Regions from separate parts of the Paenibacillus sp. FA6 genome, predicted to be linked through region 2. Evidence: riboswitches for the same ligand, from Rfam matches in the RefSeq annotation. Region 2 holds a riboswitch; each other region holds the start of a gene.
What was found. Region 2 has a riboswitch for cyclic di-AMP ahead of ACP8HI_RS21990 (C40 family peptidase). Riboswitches for the same ligand answer to the same signal wherever they lie in the genome.

Region 1 (5,690 bases), 260 kb from region 2:
AGAATAGAGAATGGATTAGACATTTCTCTAACCGATTCCAGAATGACTCGGTTTTTCCTTACCATAGGTGATGCTATTACATTACTCCTTAAAGCGACAGAAGAGAGCATAGGCGGGGAAGTTTATGTCACAAAAATGCCTGCTTGTAGCATTAAGGATATGGCAGAAGTATTAATTGAGGATCTAGCAACGACTGCAATTCAGATCAATGAAACAGGGATTCGCCCCGGTGAAAGCCTAAATGAAGCACTTATTTCCGAGTTTGAAAGCAATCATTCCATCAATCTGGATGAGCACTATTATGTCATTCTCCCACCTTTTCAAATAGAAGGGTTACAAGATGCTTATGCAACCCGGGTTCCGGTAGATTTCCATAGTTACGATTCTAATCATGTATTAATGAGTAAAACAGAGATAAGAGAAATGTTACAAAAGGGTGGTTTCTTAGGATGAGGACCACAATCGTGTTCACTGGTGGGGGCTCCGCGGGTCATGTATCAGGCAATCTTGTATTGATACCTAAGTGTGTAGCAGAGAATTGGGACATCCATTATATAGGTTCTGAACAAGGGATTGAGAAAAAGCTCGTGTCTGACTACAAAGAAGTGACGTACCATGCCATTTCTACTGGCAAACTAAGGCGGTATTTCGCTTGGAAGAATGTGACCGACGTGTTCAACGTCATGAAAGGCATCTTTCAATCCTACAGACTCATCCGAACAATAAAACCAGATGTTGTTTTCTCTAAGGGTGGTTTTGTCTCTGTCCCCGTTGTGCTTGCGGCAAAACTCAATAAAGTGCCAATTATTATTCATGAACCAGATCTGAACCTCGGACTAGCCAATAAAATTTCACTTCCTTTTGCCACCCATATGACTACCACCTTTCTAGAAACGGCACAAAAGCATCCTTCCCCCAAAGCTGTTTATGTGGGTCACATCATGAAAGATGGCTTCAAATTAGCCGATAAACATCGTGGATTAGCCTTCTGCGGTTTCACTTATGAGAAGCCAGTTCTTCTTATTATGGGAGGTAGTCTCGGAGCACACAGCATTAACCAAATCGTAAAAGGTGTACTTTCAGAGTTAATAGATACATTTCAGGTTGTTCATATCTGCGGGGAGGGCAAGGTGGATCATTCCCTCTCTACGCATAATTACAGAGCTTATGAATTCGTCAAAAGTAGCGAATTACCGAATCTATTGGCTATGGCCGATGTCGTCGTGTCTCGTGCAGGCTCCAACTCCATTATGGAGCTACTTGCTTTGCACAAACCGATGTTATTGATACCGCATACGAATGGTGGGAGTCGATCTGGTCAACTTGCCCAGGCCCAGTATTTTCAACAAACTGGCTTTGCTGAGATGTTACTTCAAGAAGAAATGACCACTCAAGGCTTTATTAACGCGATTAGGATATTATATGAGAATCGCTATAAATACAGGGATACAATGAGACAGCATGAGAACGGCGGAGGAGCCGACAAAGTAATGGATTTAATCAGGAAAGCAAGCATATATGACTCAAGAGTCTCAAGGGAAGATTCGGTTTAGCTGGGTATGAGACTAGCATCTTGGTTACTCCTCTGTTTCATCGCTGTTGTCAGTATGTTGTTCTTCTTTGGCCTATCTTTACAGTCGTGAGAAGTCGGAAGATATAGTGGAATCGGTCAGGGAAATTAAATTAAGGGCACCCTTTTGGGTGCCCTTAATGGTTTGGCGCAAACGTTTAACGTGTCATCATCTTTTAACCAATTAAGTATTATCAATCATATAAATGAGTTGCACAAGATTACCTTCTACTTGATAAGTCATTACGAATATGTAGACTCCCTTATCTTCATTCGAAAGGTCTATTGTAACGTATCAGGGTTCTCCGCTCAAACATTTACATCAAACACGATCTCTTTCATCGTTTTATTGTTTCTAGCACCCGCTAAGTTAGGTATCACTTTATTCCCATCTAATCCTGTAACCAGGTTTTCCACTTCCACGATAGGTCCTTGTAGAGATCCCACTTCAACCACTTGGAGATCAGCCAATAAGTTGTCCAGTTTCGTTAAACCTTGTAGAGGAGAGAAATCAGTGATTTCGTTTCCCATGAACAGTTGACATTCCTCAGACTTTCTTCCTTTACAAGCATAAACGCAAGGAGTATGATAATCACTATTCTAATCCTTCGTAATCGTCTTAGAAGACCATTCAAATCACTTTTGATAAAGAAATGCTAACCTATACGTCTTTATCGCTTAATTCCCCCATGTGGGGAAACGGGGAAACCAAACGTAGCCATTACTGGCACACTGGGGTGAATCTCGATTCGAGTAGGGCGACTCTCACGCCCGAATCCGTCAGCTAACCTCGTAAGCGTATCGAGAGAGGCAACAAATTTCGTGTGCACACGGGTTTATTTAATGATCCCTTCGAAGCCTACGGAAGAGTTTCCTCTTCCGTAGGCTTCCTTTTTGTTGCCTATTCTGTACGATTACCAGGGACCTAAATAAGGTTGCTAATACCTTTTATGATATAAACAAAATTAAGGAGATATGTAATCTATGTTGGGTAAAAGTAAAATACGAGTCTGGCTAGAAGAACGGTCACCTGCTCAGGTTATAAGCGGCTATTATTTACTGGCAGTAACCATATCAATTCTATTATTCAGTATCCCAGGAGTGCATAGACTTGGAGTTAAAGTGACCTTTTTTGACACCGTCTTCACAGCTGTCAGTGTAGTAAGTGACACAGGCTTATCTGTATTTAATATTTCAGAGACCTATAGCGTATTTGGATATTTCGTCATTATGCTCGTATTGCAATTCGGGGGTATTGGCATTATGGCTATGAGCACATTCTTCTGGATGCTTTTGGGTCGAAAAATTGGATTGCGTGAACGCCGCTTGATCATGGTCGACAACAATCAGTTCGCATTATCAGGACTCGTTCAATTAGTTAAAGATATCCTGAAGATTATTCTCCTGACAGAGCTTATAGGAGCACTCATTTTTGGTTTTCATTTCTTGAAATATTATCCGACTTGGAAGGATGCATTCCTTCAAGGCTTGTTTGCATCAGTTAGTGCGACGACAAATGCTGGGATGGATATAACTGGAGAGTCCCTTTCACCTTATGCGGGCGATTACTTCGTGCAACTGGTAACTATTATATTAATTATTTTTGGTGCCATTGGATTTCCTGTATTAATTGAGGCGAAGGCATATTTATCCAGGAAAAAGATGAAGCTTGATCACCCTTTCCGCTTTTCATTATTCGCAAAGTTGACGACATCTACGTATGGAATTCTTCTTGTTATTGGGACAATCCTTATTCTGTTACTTGAATATCAACATGCTTTTAAGGGGATGACTTGGCATGAAAGCTTTTTCTATGCCTTCTTTCAAGCGACAACGACGAGAAGTGCCGGGCTTACTACAATGGATATCAACGAATTTTCAATGCCAACACTTTTGGTTATGAGTGTTTTCATGTTTATTGGAGGATCCCCCAATTCTGTAGGCGGGGGAATACGAACGACGACATTTGCTTTAAACATATTATTTATTTATCACTTTGCAAAAGGAAACCGTGAGATCAAGATCTTTAATCGAGAGCTACATCAAGATGATATTCTGAAATCACTGGCCATTACGCTATTAGCTATTGTCATGTGCTGTGTATCGGTTATAGCTATAAGCATTTCTGATAAAGAACAGCAGCTTATTGCTATATTTTTAGAAGTTTGTTCTGCCTTCGGTACAGTTGGCTTATCTATGGGAATTACCCCGGATCTCAGCATTGTTGCAAAATGCATTCTCATGGTTTTGATGTTCATAGGAAGAATCGGTTTAACTTCTTTCTTGTTTGTCATTGGCGGCCAGAAAAAGAACGCAAAGTTCCATTATCCAATAGAGAGGGTTATTACAGGTTAATCAAAACATTCAGAGGAGGAATGGGTTGTAGATTATTTAGAAAATGAGGCTTTGAAATTATACAAGCAGCCTAAACCCCCTTTATGAGAGGTTTAGACTGCTTTTCTCTTTATTTTCTAAGTCCCTACGCTGGCTCCGCCGCAATCAATTTCCGGTTTATAATCGTACTTCATATGCGATGTCACAAAAGAGCTACTTGGAATTGTTATATAGACGAAAAGCAAAGGAGGTGATTGCTTGGAAGAAGTGAGACCCAGCAACAGTGCCGCAGAGCAAATAGAGACCGCTGTTACACTTGTAAAGGCTGGAAATCATGAAGCTTATACATCTATCATTCTCAGATTTCAAAAGCCCATGTACATCTATTGCTATCATCTGCTCAAAGACCGGGAAGAGGCTCAGGATGCGGTTCAAGAGGTTTTTCTCAAAGCCTATCAGGAAATTCATCGTTACGAGCCTACCGTTTCCTTCTCAGCATGGTTGTACACGCTTGCCTATCATCACAGCCTCAACCTGTTAACAAAACAGCGCCGAAGGTTAAGGATTGCAACGTACTTTAGGCAGCAGGAGGAACCTCCAGAGCACATCCCACAGCAGGAATCGGCTGTAGCCTTATTGCTTACCTATCTTACCCCGGAAGAAAGACACATTCTACTGCTCAAAGCAGTAGAGCAATACAATTTTGAAGAGATCGGCCAAATCATGGACTGTAGACCAGCAACCGTACGGAAAAAGTATCAACGCTTACGCCAGAAGCTCATGGTACAAGCCACCAAAAAACGAAGGGTAGGCGGATTATTTGCGCAATCAAACGAATGACAGGCAAATGGAACATATTGAAGGCATGATCCGGGAAACCGGGACGCCGGAGTACAGCCTCAGCACACAAATTATGAATCGAATAGGAGAGAATACCATGAATAAGACTACTAAACGAGGTAATATGCTTAAGAAAGTATTGATCGCCAGCACTACTGCAGCAGCACTTGGACTAGGGATCATCAGCACTGGCTTTTTCTCACCGGTAATGGCAGATACGCTAGGCCAAGTCCCCCTAATAGGTAGTATATTCCAGAATAACGTGGATAACGGACTGAAATCCGCTGCAGAGAATGGCCTTATTACCAAGCTTGGCATAAGCGATACCCATGAAGGCGTAACGCTGACAATCTCAGAAGCTTACTACGATGGAAGCCGCCTGTCGATTGCCCTTGAACGCGAGGGAGTAACCACGACCGAAGATCGGTTGATTGGTCCATGGGAAAATCGGGAAAAGGGCTTGCTCGTGACAGAAGAGTTTATCATTCTGGTAAACGGCGAACGAGTCAATTTAACGAGCGTGATGCCATTCATCAACTCCGATCATACTGTACAAAAGAACGCGGCTTTGGTGGATGTTACAACCGATGACGGTGAGCAGCTGCCGGATCAATTCGATTTAACGATTCAGGCCAAACTGGCGGGAATCGACAATACTTTTGAATTCCAGGTGCCTGTGAGCAAGGCTGAAGCCCAGTAATCCTAATAGTTATACAAATCCCCCCTGTGAAGATCAAGTTACTTCATAGGGGGGATTTTCTCTCTTCATTCATTTGAACTTACGACGTGGTTAGGCGCTCTGCAAATAGAGGTATCTACGCTATATATGTCGAATTTCTTTATTATTATGATGATGCGAATAAGAAATACAACCACCCTGAAAAATATAACGATTATTCTATTATTCCTTAGCATTCTCCTCGGCCTTCGCTGGGTTTGGTCCGAA
Region 2 (5,690 bases):
CTCAATCTTAGAGAGACGTTTCAGCTTGTTAGCGATCGGGTGACATATGACATAACCGGTAAAGATACCTAGCAGAGTCGCGATAAAGGCGGCACCAATCGCAAGAGCAAGTTCTGCCATATCCTCCATGTGTGATAAAGCGGCAATAAGACCAATAACAGCACCCAACACCCCGAGTGAAGGAGCGTACATACCAGCTTGGGAGAAAATGAGAGCCCCGGCCTTGTGTCGATCTTCTGTCGCATTAATATCTTCCATTAAGACATCACGAACGAAGTCCTGGTCATTACCGTCAATAATCATTCGCATTCCACCGCGTAAGAAGGCATCATCAATCTCTTCTACCTTCGATTCCAAAGCGAGTAATCCTTCGCGTCTTGTGATGGATGCCCACTCCATAAAGAGAGTGATCATTTCTTTTTTATCCATCAATTTCTGCTTTACAAAGACCATCTTAAGCAATTGTGGAATCTTCTTGAGCTCTGACATAGGGAAGCCGATGAAGAGGGTTGCTGCTAGACCTCCCAAAATAATGACATAAGCAGCCGGTACGAGAAGACTAGTCAATGGTGAGCCTTTGAGCACCATACCTACCACTACCGAGACAATACCTAGAATTAATCCAATAATCGTTGAAATTTCCATTGTACACCTCATCCATGAGAAATAGAATTGAATCCTTTCATGCCGCCAAATGAAAATAGAAAAGATGGACTGTCGCACAAGAGACGCATTATACTATATTATCGACATAAAGGGCTTTTTATTTAAGGTCTATTTTCCTGTATAATGAAATGAATTGTAAAAGTTTTGTTACAAACGAAATGGAGGGCTAAAAATTGGGTGTAAAACATGGTCGTGATTACGAAGTTATTTTCCAAGAGTTAACAGTTGCTGTAGGTAGAATTACAGATAGTTATTTATTCTTTGAGATGGAAGAAGAGGAATGGGTTCAGCTATCGGACGGGGATAAGCAAGAAGTCATGGAAGCTTTGGCGGAAGATTTATTCTATGGACTGGGAACAGAGCCATCTATAGCGGTTGGAAGTGGCGTGGTTATCCATGACCGAGAGAATCATCGAATTAATATACTGATTGGAGATAAGGAACTGGCCGTTGTGTCTTTAATCTAATAGAGAATGTTGCATGAAAGGCTATTTGAAAGAATACAATGATAAAAGTGCGTGTTCAAAATATACCTTTTTGGACTACCTCTACAAGGTACGGGGTTATCGTTAGATAACATGGGTATGGAAAGGTGGCAGCTTAAAGAGTGACGTATACAAAGGAAGAAGTGGACGTACATTTGAGTCAGCTTAAGGGCTGGGAGTTAGTTGAGGAGCGCTTTATAGAACGCAGATTCACTTTTTCAAGTTTTATGAAGGGAATTTCATTTGTAGATGAAGTAGCAACCATCTCTGAGGCCTTTAACCATCATCCTCTGATCACCATTGATTATCAGAATGTTATTCTCCGTCTCACTTCTTGGGATGAAGGATATCTAACTGCTGTAGACATGAAAGAGGCGAAGCAATATAATGAGGCCTTTGAAAAAATGTGTGCAAATGAGAGAAATCATGATGCAGGGATTGTGAAAAGTAGATAGAAAGTGAAGAGTAGCAAGATTTGACGCAGAACGGGTACCGTCCCAATAAGGAAGGTACCCGTTTTTGCATGTCAAAATATAAGAAAGTATAAGTTTCACTTGATACTCTAATTCTTATATTTCGGCAGAGACGGATACCGTCCTTCAAAAGGACAGCGTAGCCGTTTCAGCTTGTGTTATTTCTTTTGAGCTAACCACTGCGCGACATTAGCAATTTCTTCTTCTGCTAATGTATCTTTGAAGCCAGGCATAATTCCTTTACCTTTACTAACCAATGTGTATATTTCTTCAGGTGACATAGTGCTACCAATTGCTTGTAGGTTTGGACCTACTCCACCTTGTAGCTGATCACCGTGACAAGAAATACAACTTGCTTTAACTAGTATTTCGGCTGCTGAAGCATCCAATACAACTTCTGGCATACTAGGTTTTACAACCTTGTTTTCTTCCCCTTGACCAGGCAGTGTAAACATAAGCACGATGGCTAGAATACATGCAGTAAAGAAGAAACCACTCATGATATATTTCTTCATCTTGTTCACCCTTTCTTATGTAAGCTGATAATTTTATTATAACGGATGGGAAACGTACATCATACCTATTGTGCCAAAAAAGAAACGAAAAATCCAGTATATATTATATAAAGGGCGTTAAGGAGTGCTATTTATCATAGAAATCGGAAGGTTGTCTTAAAACCATGCAAAAAAAAGGCTTCATACCATCCGGAGTGAGTCGTTCATAAGTATCCGTAATTTCAAACCCTGCTTTGAGGTATACCTGGATGGCGCGCTTGTTCCAGGTTAGGACCTCTAAGTCAATTTCATCATGGGGGCTCCGACGTACTGCCTCACAAACAATGGATTGTACAACAACCTTTCCTAATCCCTGTCCGCATAAATCAGGTCGCATGCTGATACCAAGACGAGTTACGCCTTCTAACGGGAAGAACTGAGCAAATCCGCAGAGTTCCCCTTGTGCATTCGTCACAGAAGCATACTGTTCTTTACGAATGATGGGATCGCCAAATTCAATACCTAGTGCTTCCATTTGGTCCCATGGCATCCATCCGTAAATATCGTAGGGAGTGGGATAAGTCCATTCCGATATAGCGCGAGCATGGTCAATGTCCATGGGTGTGATGATCAAATCCGGGTGATTCATACATAGATTCCTTTCTGTAAGAGGTAGTTCAAACCTGACCTTTTGAACTACCACTATAATAGGGATGAAATGAAAGAGCCTGCAGTTGAGATTCTATTGAAATCTCAACTGCAGGCCCGTTAATAACAATTATTTAATTATCGAGTGCAGCAGATTCATATGTATTATCACTCATAATTCTTTTAGCGCCAACGTAACCGTTTGTATAATAGGCTTGGCTAAGTGAGTTAATAATGACACCTTTAGATGAAGACGCATGTGCAAACTTTCCATCACCTACGTATATTCCAACGTGCGATACAAGACCTTTTCCAGTAAAGTTAAAGAAGACAAGATCTCCTTCTCTTAAGTCCTTCTGTGCAATTGCTGTGCCCATACTAAATTGGGAACCTGATTGATGGGGTAATTCAACACCGAGCTTATCAAAAATATACATTGTAAATCCTGAGCAATCGAATCCATTGGTGCTTACTCCGCCACCTACATATTCAGTCCCGATCGTCGGATCGATAGCCTTGTCCAGCTTGGAATCTGCGAAAGCGCTTCCAGTTCCGAAGGACAACAATATTGTCATTCCTAGTGCTACTGATATTAATTTCTTCTTCAACAAGATAACTCCTTCCGGTGCCTGCGAGGTTAGCTTAAGGATTCGGTTGAAGGTTCCCTATGATCCCTCTGTTGCAAGATCAATTCACCCAAGACGGTTCCCCCACTTCCCGTTGTATCGGGAATTCGGCAGATATAGTTAACGTAAATGTTACAAAACTTATTACAAAGTTGTTACTATGTACTTACTTGAACTATTGTAGCAAAGGAATGGCGTTTTGGCAATTGTTTCTATCATATTTGAGGTATATTATTTAATTTTGTTGAAAAAGGAGACCTACGAAAGAGATGTCGACTCCTCGATAGGTCTTCCTAAGGTACTATTTATTGTATTGTTAATTGTAAGCAGCTGCTTGATATTTGGCAGTACTCATGACTCGTTTGGCACCAACATAGCGCTTGGCGTAGTAACTTTCGTTTAGAGAACTGATGATGACACCACGTGAAGTAGATGCATGAGCAAATTTTCCACTACCGACAAATACACCAACATGAGATACACCTTTTCCGGAAGTGTTGAAAAAGACTAGATCTCCAGGTCTCATCTCATTACGTGATACGGCTGTACCTGTTTTGAACTGTGCTGAAGACTGTCTTGGCAAGGTGATGCCTAATTTCGTGAAGACATACCGAGTGAAGCCAGAACAATCAAATCCGTTGGTGGATGTTCCACCAGTCTTATAACTAACTCCAATGGTACGGTCAATGACCGAATCCATGGTTGAGTCGGCGAATACGCTACCTGTTCCAATGGTAAATGCAAGAGCCATACTTAATACGCTAGCAGTTAACTTCTTGTTCAATTACGTTTTCCCCTTCCAATGCCTGCGAGGTTAGCTTAAGGATTCGGTTGAAGGTACCCTATGATCCCTCTGATTCAAGATCAATTCACCCATATAATTGGATCCCCCGCCCCCTGGTGCTTAGGAATTCGGCTGTATGATGCACCAATAAGTGACAATCGTCGATAACTAATAATATGAATAGGTTGTAAAGGTTACAAAGTTGTTACAAGTGATATCTTAACAGAGGATTTATACTTTGGCAAATTCCAATAACTCAATAAAGACAAGAAACCCCCGACCCTTTTGGTGAAAAGGACGGAGGCTTCTTATAACAAGCAATTATTAAGAGACATAAAGGAGAGTTATTATGACTTGTAAAATTTGGAGTGCCACAAATGATAATGAGAAGTGATATGCCACAATTTAAATAGACAAGCTATTAGTGGATAGGACTGTTGAAGTATGAGGGCGAGAAGCCCTGACCACACAAGTGAGAGACCAGTAAATAGGCAGAAGAGAAGTAAACTGAATACGCCCAAGATAAGGGATATGCCAATAACAGGAAGCGCATTGCGCAAACATATCAGGGCAGAGGAGAAGATGCCTGCTGACCCTATTTTTCCAAATTGCATGAAGAGGATGACCTGGTGTATGACATATCGGTATATGCCCCATCCCAGCACATAAGGAATAGCCTGAAGTAATATGGATGGTGACATAAAGCCGCTAATGGCTAACGTATAAAGCTTAGGGATTAACCAGTACGCGGGAAGAAGAACCAATAATGCCTCGCTCCAATAGAATAGCATCACTGGTTTGGCGTACAAAGCCATACCTTTGAAGAAGAAAAGCCCTGTCTCACCCTTTTGTTCTTGGTGAAGTCCATAGAATATGCCTGAATGAATGAAAGGGGTGAGAAGCATACGAAAGAGTAACATACCCAGTAGAATCCACATATAGTTGTGAACGGTTTGGCTATGTGTGAGATTCAATTGACCCTCAACATAGAATAAGATCTGACTTAATTCAGTGGGAGGTGGATCTGGGTAGCGCTGAAGTAAAGGAACTACGACTGAATTGACTAAACGGTACAGAAAGTAACTGAAGAGAAGTTGGTACAGAAATAGAATGATAACGACGTAGAATTGATTCTTGACACTGATCCAGCCATTGGCGATATTCGTCCTCACCGTTCTTCACCTCACCAGGACAGACTTCCAAGCCATACTTCAAGCAGCTTGGTCATGCTAATATTCCAGCGGGAGACCTTCTCGATATCTAGCTCCGCTGTTAAATAGTTATTGATATATTTATTCTCCAGTACAAGTGTGTAATCTGGATCAATGAGAGCCGAGGAAAGAGGCGATTTATATTGTAGCTTGAACTGGATAGTGTCTCCTGTTCCATTCCATACCTTGTGTAAGGTATGACCATCAGCGAAGGTAAACCGTATTGGGATATTGGAGTAGGTACCATCTAGTCGGCTTACAGTTACGTTCGATTCATATTGTGTCCCAGAGGCAACGTCTTTC
Region 3 (5,690 bases), 590 kb from region 2:
AGCTCAGCTGATACAAGAAAAGGGGTGGAAGGTCATTTGTGTGACAAACGGTGACAACAAGGTAAGATGCAAGGAATTCAAGAAAGTAATGAAAAAGGTAGATGCAGAGTATGAAATATGGAAGTACGAGGACAAATGGGGCGGTGATTTTGACCAGTCTCGTTTAAAGTCAGATTTGGAAGAGGTGTTAGCAAGGCAACCATTCGACAAAGTTGTAACTCATAACCTAGAGGGAGAATATGGTCACACGCAGCATCAAGTTTTATCGAAACTAGTTCATGAATTAATAGAGAAAGATATTTATGTGTTTCATACTTCAGATATAAAATTAGATGACGATATATTAGCGAAGAAAAGAGAAATACTCAAATGCTTTAAGAGTCAAGATATTAAATGGTTGAAGAAATATATTCAGTTTGAAGAAATTAAGAAAGTACGCTAAGGAATGAATTCGATAGAATAATGATATGATTGCCTCCCCCGCCTCAAGTCGAGTACACCACTAGTCCGTGGACTGGTGTTATTAGTTTCCTAATATTGTATGATGAATAAATCAAGATCACTGAATTGGGGGAGTTACTTTATATGCGCGGAAAACATAGGTCAATCATGATGGTGGCAGTCGTTTCGATAATAATACTGGCTGGATGCACCAATAAATTTGAGGATTCGATCTCGGATTGGGCTGAGGAATTAAAGAACGATGGTATTCATAAAGAGATATCGCTCACACAAGAGATAGGTTCTGCATCGGATCTACTGTTGGAAAATGAGGTAGGCAGCATCGAGGTAACAGCGACCACGGATGATCAGATGACGGTGAGCGCAACGTTCTCATTTCCTAATAAGCCATCACGTGAATCCAAATATCAGGAAATTATCGACAATACTGAAATCTCTGTAGTTACACGAGGAGATCAATTGGAGATTACCACACACCCTAAGGGTAACGAGAAGACGGATATGTGGAAGTGGGTAAAGAAGGAATACGGGTTCTCACAATTCAGCATCGATTATAAGGTGGAACTTCCAGATTCAGTGAATCGCTACAAGATCCAAAGTGATGTGGGCAGAATTAAACTCCATAATCTACAGGGGATCTATGATATTCGTAGTGATGTGGGCACGATTTATATCGAAGGTGCTCAAATCCAAGGGGAGTCCAAGATAACGTCAGATGTAGGTAGTCTTCAACTTGGAATTAATCAAATGGATAGCGAGAGCACTCTCATAGCAAAAACGGATGTCGGTAGTATCAAGGCAATACTCGCAGAGACACTTCAATATAGTTTAAAAGTGAGCAGCGATGTCGGTCGAGTCGTTGGAGCGCCCAAAGGGGAAAGTGATATGAATGGCGGTGGACCATTGATAACACTGACCTCCGATGTGGGATCTATTACGGTGGAAAGTCCTTAATCTATTTGAATTAGTTAGGGTCCAGATAGTCATGAAGTTAGGTATAAATTCAGATAAGGTCACCCATTTCGTGGGGGCCTTTTTTGTATTGGAATAATAGGGATATATTAATGTATTTATAAGAAAACGATATATAGGGAGCATCAATGAGCAGGGAGGAGGTATTTGATTTTTTAATCGCTATCATTGGTCTAGACACTCCTTATTTCGCTCTAGGAAGGGGTTGAGTCACCTTTACAGTAGGTTGGGGCGGGTGTATGATTCATAACGAAATACAAATTGTTAATATATTCAATTATTAATTTCGCTGAGTTTTCGCCTTGTGGCGGAGAACGGGGGAACCAAAAGTAGTTACCTTTTTTCGGTGTGAGAGTCGGAAATTGGTAGCTGCAGGGGTGAATCCTGGCAAGGTCAATTCGGTCTTTGCTGGGTAGAGCGACTCTCACGGCTCGAATCCGACAGCTAACCTCGTAAGCATAAATCTGAGAGAGGAATGCGTTATGTAAAGTTTATTGAAAGAATGTCTTGAACGCTGAATTCTGTGTAATTCAGAAACGGGGGAACCAATCGGAGATGTCTGCTGCGTAAACGCCGGACATGTCCATGGGGTGAATTTCTTAAGTACTGTACCAGTGACTTGAGAATAGGGCGACTTCCTCGCCCGAATCCGACAGCTAACCTCGTAAGCGTGCAGGGAGAGGCAGCAAACCGCCTTCTGGCTGGTTCATGAGTTTATTTGGTCATGGACTTACTAAGAAGCTCTGGAAAAGCTACTTTTCACTGAGCTTCTTTTTTGTTGTCTTTAAAAGGTAAGAGAGGACCTAATTAAGGAAGATGTGATCAATTTGGTTGTCTGTATCTTCAGATCTGCCGTCCGTGGTCGTTGGATTCCTAATTGAAAAATAGAATAAGGATCAACCATCAAAAATCTACATGAGAGAGGGGCAATCCCATAATGATGGATGTCTACATGGTCATTACTATAATTGTTGGATTCGGATTATTGTTACTGTTCACGCATTGGTGCGGAACGTTGGTGGATGGAGGGGGAAGGGAACAATGATTGTTGTACTTACATTAACCATACTCATCTTCATTTACCTTATATATGCGTTAGTCAATCCTGAGAAATTCTAGAAACACATATTCATTCAAAGAAATCATCCCTATAAGGAGGATATTAAGCATGGACTTACTGCAAATAGGAATTGTGATTGTTGTACTACTGTTGCTGGTGAAGCCAGTGGGTACTTATATGTTTCATGTATTCTCCAATGAACCCAATCGGACGGATAAGATATTCGGTTCCATCGAAAATGTGATCTTCAAGATCATCGGGTTAAGAAATCGTGACAGTATGAATTGGAAACAGGTTGTACTGAGTTTAATTGCTACGAATGCGGCGTTAGTCGCCATTGGTTACTTGCTTCTACGTTTTCAAGGAATCCTGCCAGGAAATCCAAGTGGTAACGAGAATATGGAAGCATCGCTCGCCCTTAACACAATCATCAGTTTTATGACCAATACCAATCTGCAGCATTACAGCGGCGAGAGTGGTTTGACTTATTTAACGCAAATGGCAATTATTACGATGATGATGTTCACATCGGCAGCGTCAGGAGCTGCGATTGCGGTCGCATTTATTCGCGGGATTACCCGGAGTGGGGAAGGGTTAGGTAACTTTTTTCAGGATTTCACCAAAGCTATTATTCGTATCTACGTACCACTAGCACTTGTTGTTACCATCGTATTGGTTGGCTTAAAAGTACCACAAACGTTCGACCCGACAGCTTCGATAACAACGCTTGAAGGGGTAGCGCAACAAATATCTATGGGTCCGATCGCTTCACTGGAGTCCATTAAACATCTTGGAACAAATGGTGGTGGATTCTTTGGAGTCAACTCGTCTCATCCATTTGAGAATCCAAGTCCACTGACGAATGTTATTGAAATATTAAGTATGTGGACTTTATCAGCATCGCTACCGTATATGTTTGGTCTGTTTGCGAGGAACAAGAAGCAAGGATGGGTCATATTCTCAGCCATGATGATTCTGTTCTTGGTATTTCTAAGCGTCAGTTATATGTCTGAAAATTCCGGAAACCCTGCGATTAATGCGCTAGGTATTGAATCTTCTCAAGGTAGTATGGAAGGAAAAGAGGTTCGGTTCGGCATAGCACAATCGGCATTGTTCTCTACCGTTACAACGGCTGCGACAACGGGATCGGTCAACAACATGCATGACACATTAACACCTCTCGGAGGACTTGCAGCACTTTCTGGAATGATGCTCAACGTCGTATTTGGAGGTAAAGGTGTCGGGTTGGTTAACATGTTGATGTACGCAATATTAGCTGTCTTTATTTGTGGGCTAATGGTTGGGCGGACCCCAGAGTTCTTAGGACGTAAGATTGAGGCCAGGGAAATGAAGTTGATTGCACTTGTTATTCTGGTGCATCCGTTTATTATCTTAGTTCCTACGGCGCTCTCATTCATGACCGCTTCGGGCTATGGTTCAATAAGTAATCCGGGATTCCATGGTTTATCCCAGGTCTTATATGAATACACTTCATCTGCAGCGAACAACGGCTCCGGTTTCGAAGGGCTTGCGGATAATAACGTATTCTGGAACGTATCGACCGGTCTCGTGATGTTCTTTGGACGCTACATGTCGATTATTGCGATGCTTGCAGTAGCGGGTTCACTTAGTGCTAAGAAACCTGTTGCTGAAACGATCGGTACATTCCGTACGGATAATAAGCTATTTATTGGAATATTGCTCGGTGTTGTCCTATTGATCGGGGCGTTGACGTTTCTTCCGGTCATTGTCTTGGGCCCTGTGGCCGAATTTTTAACACTCCATTAGAACGAGGTGCTTGAACGATGAGTAATAACCGCCAAAGCATGTTCAATGGTGAAATAGCCAAACATGCTGTTAAAGAGAGTTTTATCAAATTGAATCCAATGTTTATGATAAAGAATCCCGTGATGTTTGTTGTTGAGGTGGGGACATTGGTTGTACTGATGATGGTTCTATTTCCAAGTTATTTCGGAACCGAAGATCAACTGGGGTTTAATATCACGGTGTTCTTGATATTGTTATTTACGGTCCTATTCGCTAACTTCGCTGAATCGCTAGCAGAAGGACGTGGGAAGGCGCAAGCCGACTCCTTGAAGAAAGGTAAGCAGGAAATTAAAGCTAATAAACGTATAGGCTCGGAGATTAAGGTTGTTAATTCTACGGAGTTACGTAAAGGCGATGTCGTTATTGTCTCAAGGGGAGAGATGATTCCTGGAGATGGTGAAGTTATTGAAGGATTAGCATCAGTGGATGAATCGGCGATCACGGGCGAATCAGCTCCCGTGATCAAGGAAGCTGGGGGTGATTTCAACTCGGTAACCGGTGGAACACGGGTAGTCAGCGATGAAATCATAGTACGGATTACTGCTGATCCAGGCGAATCCTTTATCGACAAGATGATCTCTCTTGTAGAAGGTGCGACCCGTCAGAAGACACCCAATGAAATAGCACTTAATACGTTGCTTACTTGTTTGACGTTAATATTTCTAATCGTAGTGGTGACGTTGGCTCCCATCGCTAAATATTTCGACATTGATCTGCCGATTCCAGTCCTCATTTCATTGTTAGTATGTCTAATACCAACAACGATTGGTGGCTTACTATCCGCCATAGGTATTGCAGGTATGGACCGCGTGACCCAATTCAACGTGTTGGCGATGTCGGGAAAAGCCGTCGAGGCTTCTGGTGATATCAACACGATGATTCTCGATAAGACAGGAACAATCACGTTTGGTAATCGGATGGCAAGTGAATTTATACCTGTAGGTAGAATGTCTAAGAATGAGTTGGGTTATTGGGCGGCGATAAGCTCCTTGAAGGATGAGACGCCTGAGGGGCGATCTGTACTTGAACTTATGAGAAAACTTGATTATACCGTAGAGGATCAACTTGCAGCAGGTGGAGAATTCATTGAATTCAAAGCACAAACGCGAATGAGCGGTATCGATCTGAAAGACGGACGTCATGTACGTAAAGGAGCCGTTGACTCTGTAAGGAAATGGGTTGAATCCCAAGGAGGACTCATTCCTGCAGATTTGGAAGAAAAGGCGAACGTGATTGCTTCTGATGGAGGAACACCGCTTGCAGTTGCAGTAGACGGCGTTATCTATGGATTGATTTATCTAAAGGATACTGTAAAACCGGGCATGAAAGAGCGGTTTGATCAATTAAGACAGATGGGGATCAAAACCAT
Region 4 (5,690 bases), 1.4 Mb from region 2:
GCTGGATGTGTGTTCAGATTCTTTATTTGCGCCAAGGGAAGATGATTCAGCGCCACGCTTCCGTGTTCCCATTCTATGGGGAAGCGTACAGTGACTTTATGACTTATGTTACGCAATATTACCTAGACAATCCAGCATTACCTCAAGAGATTTTACTCCCTGAAATACAGCGGGAGGAACTTAACACAGAGGCTACTAATGAGGTTGTTGAGTCGGAAATAGACGAAACACTTCATACCCCTTTATTATCAGGGAGTTTGGATGCTGCCAACGTTGTATCATCCCTTCAGGAGTGGTTAGGAATTAAAGTATATGTACCACAACGTGGAATGAAGAAGCAGTTAATAGTGATGGCAACGGAGAATGCGAAGGTTGCGCTAGATGAGAAATTCAGACTTATTGAACGCGACGAAGAACGGACTTCGATAGCAGCTGCTAATTTGGGTCAAGCGATAGGTATTCAATCACTACATCGAATAGAGGCTTTCGATAATTCTAATATTCAAGGAACCAATCCTGTATCTGCCATGATTGTATTTATTGATGGTAAGCCTGAGAAGAAAGAATATAGAAAGTACAAAATTCGTACGGTCGCGGGTCCAGATGATTACAATACGATGCGTGAGGTCATTCGTCGTCGCTATGAGCGTGTATTGAAGGAGAACTTAGAGATGCCAGACCTAATCGTTGTAGATGGTGGAAAAGGGCAAATCTCGGTGGCTGTGGATGTGCTACAGAATGAATTAGGATTATTTATACCTGTGTGTGGGCTAGTGAAGGACGTGAAGCATAGAACTTCACAGCTAATGATAGGTGATCCGGCTGAAACGATTCATCTTCCACGCGATAGCCAGGAATTCTATCTTTTACAGAGGATTCAAGATGAGGTACATCGCTTTGCCATTACCTTTCACCGTGAACAGAGGGGCAAATCGATGGTTACTTCGCAGCTCGATGCCATTCCAGGCGTGGGAGATAAGCGCCGTAAGCTTCTGCTGAAGCATTTCGGTTCACTCAAAAAAATAAGAGAGGCCAGTGTCGAAGACTTCCGGTCTCTCTCGATAGGCGAGAAGCTCGCCTCACAAATTATTGCAGCACTTCAGGAGGAGTCATAACATAAGGCTTCTCTTTTTTCATGGAGTGAACAATGTAAATGACGTAAGCGACGATGAATGGCATGATCATAGAAACAACTCCAGCTATGATGTTCGTGGTGTCACCTAGTGTGAATAGGCTGAACCCCATAAGGATGCTATTAAACACAACATGACTGAACATGACAGCGATATAGCCATAGCGTAAAAAGATGAAACTGAAGAGTAGTCCGATGATAATAAGCTCTATTGGCCGTGAAATGACGGGGTAAATCGGATAAAGCGTATGACCGAATGCCCAGATGATGGATGGAATCAGGCAGGCCACAAATGTATTCTTGACAAGCTTCTTCATCATCTTTATGCCGAATAAACGATAAACAGCTTCCTCGGAAATTCCAGCCACCCATGCTAATAATGGCAACATCCAGGGATAGATCATGTTGATAGGAGACTGCGTTGCATCTGTCGTGGACCAACTATGGATCGTTAGATCAAGAGTGAAATAAATAATGGATTGTATTCCTAACAATATTAATGCCCATAAATACCCAACGAGCATGCTGTGGAGTACATAATGTCCATAACCTGTTTCTTTCCAGCGTGGCCACGGATTAAGATCTGCTTCCTTTCTCCATAAGCCATCTCCGCCTACAAGCGAGAAGTACAGTAACGCAGCCATGACCAGAGTGAGAGCCCCTTGTACGATCAATCCGATGATTAGATTGGGTCCTGTAACTCCTTGCGCTTCCAATGCAGGCAACATATTTAGTGTGCTCAACATGGATACAATGAAATAAAAGGAACTCAGAAAGATACCTCTTACAAAAGAAGTATGTCTTCTAGTTAATGCACTGTAAACGATAGCGAGTATACCCAGCACTAGAGTCAGAAGCCCGTATCCAAGGAAAGTCATCCAGAGTGCTTTCGTATGTTCATTGTTCACATACGAAGTATGCTCTTCTGGAACTGAAAATGAAGGTTGGAAGGATAGTATTTGCTCAGATCCAAAGGTGAAATTAAACTGTAATTCAGCATTACCGATCATCGTAGTTGAATCAGCATATGTAAGGTGTGACTCTTTATTCGGAACGATGTGGAAATCACTTGGATTATAGCCTGATTTACTCAGCCATTGTGCAGCAAGAGCCTCTTGATCTCTTGGGTTCATAGAAATTTCTATTGGCGGTGCGGTAAGAGCTCTTTCTTGAGCAAAAGCTACGACTTCACCTGTGTTCATATGTACATCAATATTGAAGGGTTTAGTTGAATCGAATACCTCCAAGCGGACACGATATACATCATATGGATATTTACTTGTGAAAGTTTCGTTATATTTCTTTACGAGTTTCTCTTTGGCAAGATAACCATATAATTCTGAGTGAGATTGGTATGTGACGAGACTTTCTTGAGAAGATAATACCTGAAGTTGAAGTTGTGATTCAGCATATTGTGTTGCAACTTCTCTTGCTCGTTCCTTACTGATTAAATCACTGCTTTGTTGCTCCAATGTATCTGAAGCTGTACTAGGAAAAACTTGCACAATCATGAATAGAAGCAGACCGATAGCGGCGAGAATACCCAAAACCTTATAGTTGGCTTTCAGTTTCAAAGGTTGCCCTAAAGAATTCATTCATTCCCCTCCCAAATTTTTATATAGCCATTAGAATAACGTAAACATAGCATAGGTTCAAGTTGTTAATCCAGTAACTGTAAGATAAAAATACGAAAACATGATAAAAGCGAAGATAATAACATATAAACAGAGAGAATGACCCTTGGAGAACGTTCCTTATGCTCTTTTAAGGTTATATTGAATCATTTATACGAAAAGGAACTTTGTACAGTTTGTAAATAAGGATTATAATCGTGATGCAAATTAAAAATGCGCCGAATTTTCATATGAAATACGGGGGAACCATTGTATTAATGGGGTGAATTTCGTTATTTGTTTATCGAATAGGGCAACCTGTGCATGCCCGAATCCGTCAGCTAACCTCGTAGGCGATATGCTATCAGGAACCAACCCGAGAGGCATTGGATTTCCAGTGCTTTTTTTGTTGGCTTCAAAGGGGTGAAAGTATTGAAATTGAAGTTGAGTTGGATCAGATTAGCCCCTCCGCAAATTCTAGTATTGGGTTTCGCCAGTATTATTATGTTAGGAGCTTTGCTACTTACGTTACCTATCTCTAATGCAACAGGTAAGTCGCTAGCTTTTATTGATGCATTATTTACCGCTACATCAGCTACCTGCGTAACAGGGTTGGTAGTTAAGGATACAGGAATATTTTTTAGTACATTTGGTCAAATTGTCATTATTGTACTCATTCAAGTGGGTGGTATTGGATTTATGACGATGGCGACGATGTTCTCATTTGCTCTAAAAAGGAAGATTTCGCTTCGGGATCGATTACTACTGCAAGAAGCGATGAATCAGAACACAATGGAAGGTATAGTACGTTTGATCCGAAAAGTATTATTATTCTCATTCGTTATAGAAGGTACTGCAGCCATTATGTTGACCAGTCGTTGGGCATTTGACATGCCTTTTGGAAAAGCTTTATACTTTGGAATTTTTCATGCGATTTCTATGTTTAACAATGCTGGTTTCGATCTATTCGGTAATTTCCACAGCCTCACAGGTTCAGTATATGACCCTATAGTGAATTTTGTAGTTATGTTCCTGATTGTGTCAGGTGGGATTGGATTTATTGTGTTATCTGATATTGTAGATTTTCGAAGAACACGAAGATTATCACTGCACTCTAAAGTTGTGCTGTCCATGACAACATTCCTGATCTTATTCGGAGCGATCATTATATATGTTTTCGAATTTTCAAATTCAAAAACATTGGGACCGTTGCATGGAGGAGGAAAGATTCTCAGTTCCTTTTTTCAATCAGTTTCGACACGTACAGCTGGAGCCAACACCATTGCTATTGGAGATATGCGACAGGCTTCTCAATTTTTCATGGTTATACTTATGTTCATTGGTGCTTCGCCAGGATCTACTGGAGGTGGGATCAAGACCACGACGTTTACAATCATTATTGGAGCCGTTATTGCGATGTTACGTGGCCGAGATGATATTGTGATGTTCCGCTACCGACTTGCACAAGAACGGATATTCAAAGCTCTGACGATTACATTACTTTCACTTTTGCTCATCATAGGTGTAGTCATGGTACTCTCCACGACAGAAGATAGTAGTTTCTTAATGATATTATTCGAGACCACATCTGCCTTCGGTACGGTAGGGTTATCGATGGGATTAACAACACAACTAACTTTTACAGGGAAAATACTTATTATCTTTACGATGTTTGCTGGTCGTCTAGGGCTGATTACACTTGCTTATGCACTAGGACCAAAGAAAGGGAAAGAATTATACCGTCATCCTGAGGGTAAAGTTATCATTGGATAAATAAGAAATTGAAGTATGAAAAAGGAGTACGCGGATAAAAATGAAAAAACAGCAGTTTGTTGTTATTGGGTTAGGGCGGTTTGGATCGGCAGTAGCACTTGAACTTATGGCACTAAACTATGAAGTGCTAGGTATTGATAGAAATGAAGAGATTGTAAGTAATATGAGTGAATTACTCACGTACGCTGTTGTAGCTGATGCCTCAGATGAAGAGGTACTGAAATCGCTAGGTGTTCGTAATTTTGATTGTGGGATTGTAGCTATTGGAGACGATATCCAAATGAGTATTCTTGCGACGATCATATTAAAGGAATTAGGGGTATCTAAGGTTATAGCTAAAGCGATATCTGTTCTGCATGGGAGAGCGCTTGAGAAACTTGGAGTAGATCGGATCGTATACCCGGAGCGGGATATGGGCATACGGGTTGCACATCAATTGGTTACTCCCAATCTGTTGGATTATATTGAACTTTCGAAAGATTACAGTATTGTAGAGATTAAAGTTCCAGCCCGGCTTGATGGGAAGGCATTGGCGGAAATAAACACGCGTGTGAGATTTAGCTGTAGTATCGTAGCCTTGTATAGGGCAAATGGAATTATTATAGCTCCTACCGCTATGGATCAGCTTCGGACAGATGATATTATGGTTATTATCGGGTCTAACGAGAATATAGCACAGTTGGAGAGTGAACTAATGAATGACAATTAAATGAATTGGGATAAACCCAGAATCTGATGTAATGGATTCTGGGTTCATTGGTACAGGATAGATGAGTTGAATAATGATGTCGTTTCTACAGTCCATTGTTGGGCAGCCTTACTTAGCTCCGAATAATCCCCATAAATTAAGGAGGTAGTTCGTCGTGTCTCTTTGAGATCTGGGATATGGATAACCATTAGATCATTGTCATCGAGTAATCTTTGATGTAAATAAGATTTGGGAAGTAGTGTTACGGCTTTACAAGTGGGCAGCAAGCGAACAATGGCTTCGAAAGAATCGATCTCCATCCGAATATCAGGAATGATCCCTGTACTTTGAAACAGCTCATCTGTTAATTTGCGATACCATGTTCCACTAGAGAAAATAATCATCGGTAATCCTTGCAAATGGTTCATATTGACCTCTGATATTTCAGCGAGTGAATGGGTTCTTGGTAGAACTAATTCCAAAT

Region 1: another riboswitch for cyclic di-AMP. It lies ahead of ACP8HI_RS23170 (TrkH family potassium uptake protein); the one in region 2 lies ahead of ACP8HI_RS21990 (C40 family peptidase).
Region 3: another riboswitch for cyclic di-AMP. It lies ahead of kdpF (K(+)-transporting ATPase subunit F); the one in region 2 lies ahead of ACP8HI_RS21990 (C40 family peptidase).
Region 4: another riboswitch for cyclic di-AMP. It lies ahead of ACP8HI_RS15950 (TrkH family potassium uptake protein); the one in region 2 lies ahead of ACP8HI_RS21990 (C40 family peptidase).

Annotation. Positions count from the first base shown of each region.
Region 1 covers NZ_CP188820.1:5,103,459-5,109,148, reverse strand. The annotation lists gene ACP8HI_RS23185 (SDR family NAD(P)-dependent oxidoreductase) at 1-453, shown strand, start outside; gene ACP8HI_RS23180 (undecaprenyldiphospho-muramoylpentapeptide beta-N-acetylglucosaminyltransferase) at 450-1,553, shown strand; gene ACP8HI_RS23175 (hypothetical protein) at 1,880-2,101, opposite strand; cyclic di-AMP (ydaO/yuaA leader) riboswitch at 2,236-2,385, shown strand; gene ACP8HI_RS23170 (TrkH family potassium uptake protein) at 2,555-3,925, shown strand; gene ACP8HI_RS23165 (RNA polymerase sigma factor) at 4,163-4,744, shown strand; gene ACP8HI_RS23160 (DUF4179 domain-containing protein) at 4,752-5,444, shown strand; gene ACP8HI_RS23155 (ATP-binding response regulator) at 5,571-5,690, shown strand, end outside.
Region 2 covers NZ_CP188820.1:4,839,553-4,845,242, reverse strand. The annotation lists gene motA (flagellar motor stator protein MotA) at 1-645, opposite strand, end outside; gene ACP8HI_RS22010 (hypothetical protein) at 840-1,133, shown strand; gene ACP8HI_RS22005 (4a-hydroxytetrahydrobiopterin dehydratase) at 1,274-1,606, shown strand; gene ACP8HI_RS22000 (c-type cytochrome) at 1,783-2,139, opposite strand; gene ACP8HI_RS21995 (GNAT family N-acetyltransferase) at 2,267-2,767, opposite strand; gene ACP8HI_RS21990 (C40 family peptidase) at 2,901-3,374, opposite strand; cyclic di-AMP (ydaO/yuaA leader) riboswitch at 3,378-3,515, opposite strand; gene ACP8HI_RS21985 (C40 family peptidase) at 3,709-4,176, opposite strand; cyclic di-AMP (ydaO/yuaA leader) riboswitch at 4,181-4,320, opposite strand; gene ACP8HI_RS21980 (hypothetical protein) at 4,524-5,348, opposite strand; gene ACP8HI_RS21975 (M1 family metallopeptidase) at 5,360-5,690, opposite strand, start outside.
Region 3 covers NZ_CP188820.1:4,253,794-4,259,483, reverse strand. The annotation lists gene ACP8HI_RS19560 (PIG-L deacetylase family protein) at 1-442, shown strand, start outside; gene ACP8HI_RS19555 (hypothetical protein) at 586-1,416, shown strand; cyclic di-AMP (ydaO/yuaA leader) riboswitch at 1,712-1,908, shown strand; cyclic di-AMP (ydaO/yuaA leader) riboswitch at 1,937-2,121, shown strand; gene kdpF (K(+)-transporting ATPase subunit F) at 2,476-2,553, shown strand; gene kdpA (potassium-transporting ATPase subunit KdpA) at 2,603-4,282, shown strand; gene kdpB (potassium-transporting ATPase subunit KdpB) at 4,300-5,690, shown strand, end outside.
Region 4 covers NZ_CP188820.1:3,407,145-3,412,834, reverse strand. The annotation lists gene uvrC (excinuclease ABC subunit UvrC) at 1-1,115, shown strand, start outside; gene ACP8HI_RS15955 (CPBP family intramembrane glutamic endopeptidase) at 1,087-2,727, opposite strand; cyclic di-AMP (ydaO/yuaA leader) riboswitch at 2,973-3,116, shown strand; gene ACP8HI_RS15950 (TrkH family potassium uptake protein) at 3,178-4,518, shown strand; gene ACP8HI_RS15945 (potassium channel family protein) at 4,559-5,227, shown strand; gene ACP8HI_RS15940 (LysR family transcriptional regulator) at 5,272-5,690, opposite strand, start outside.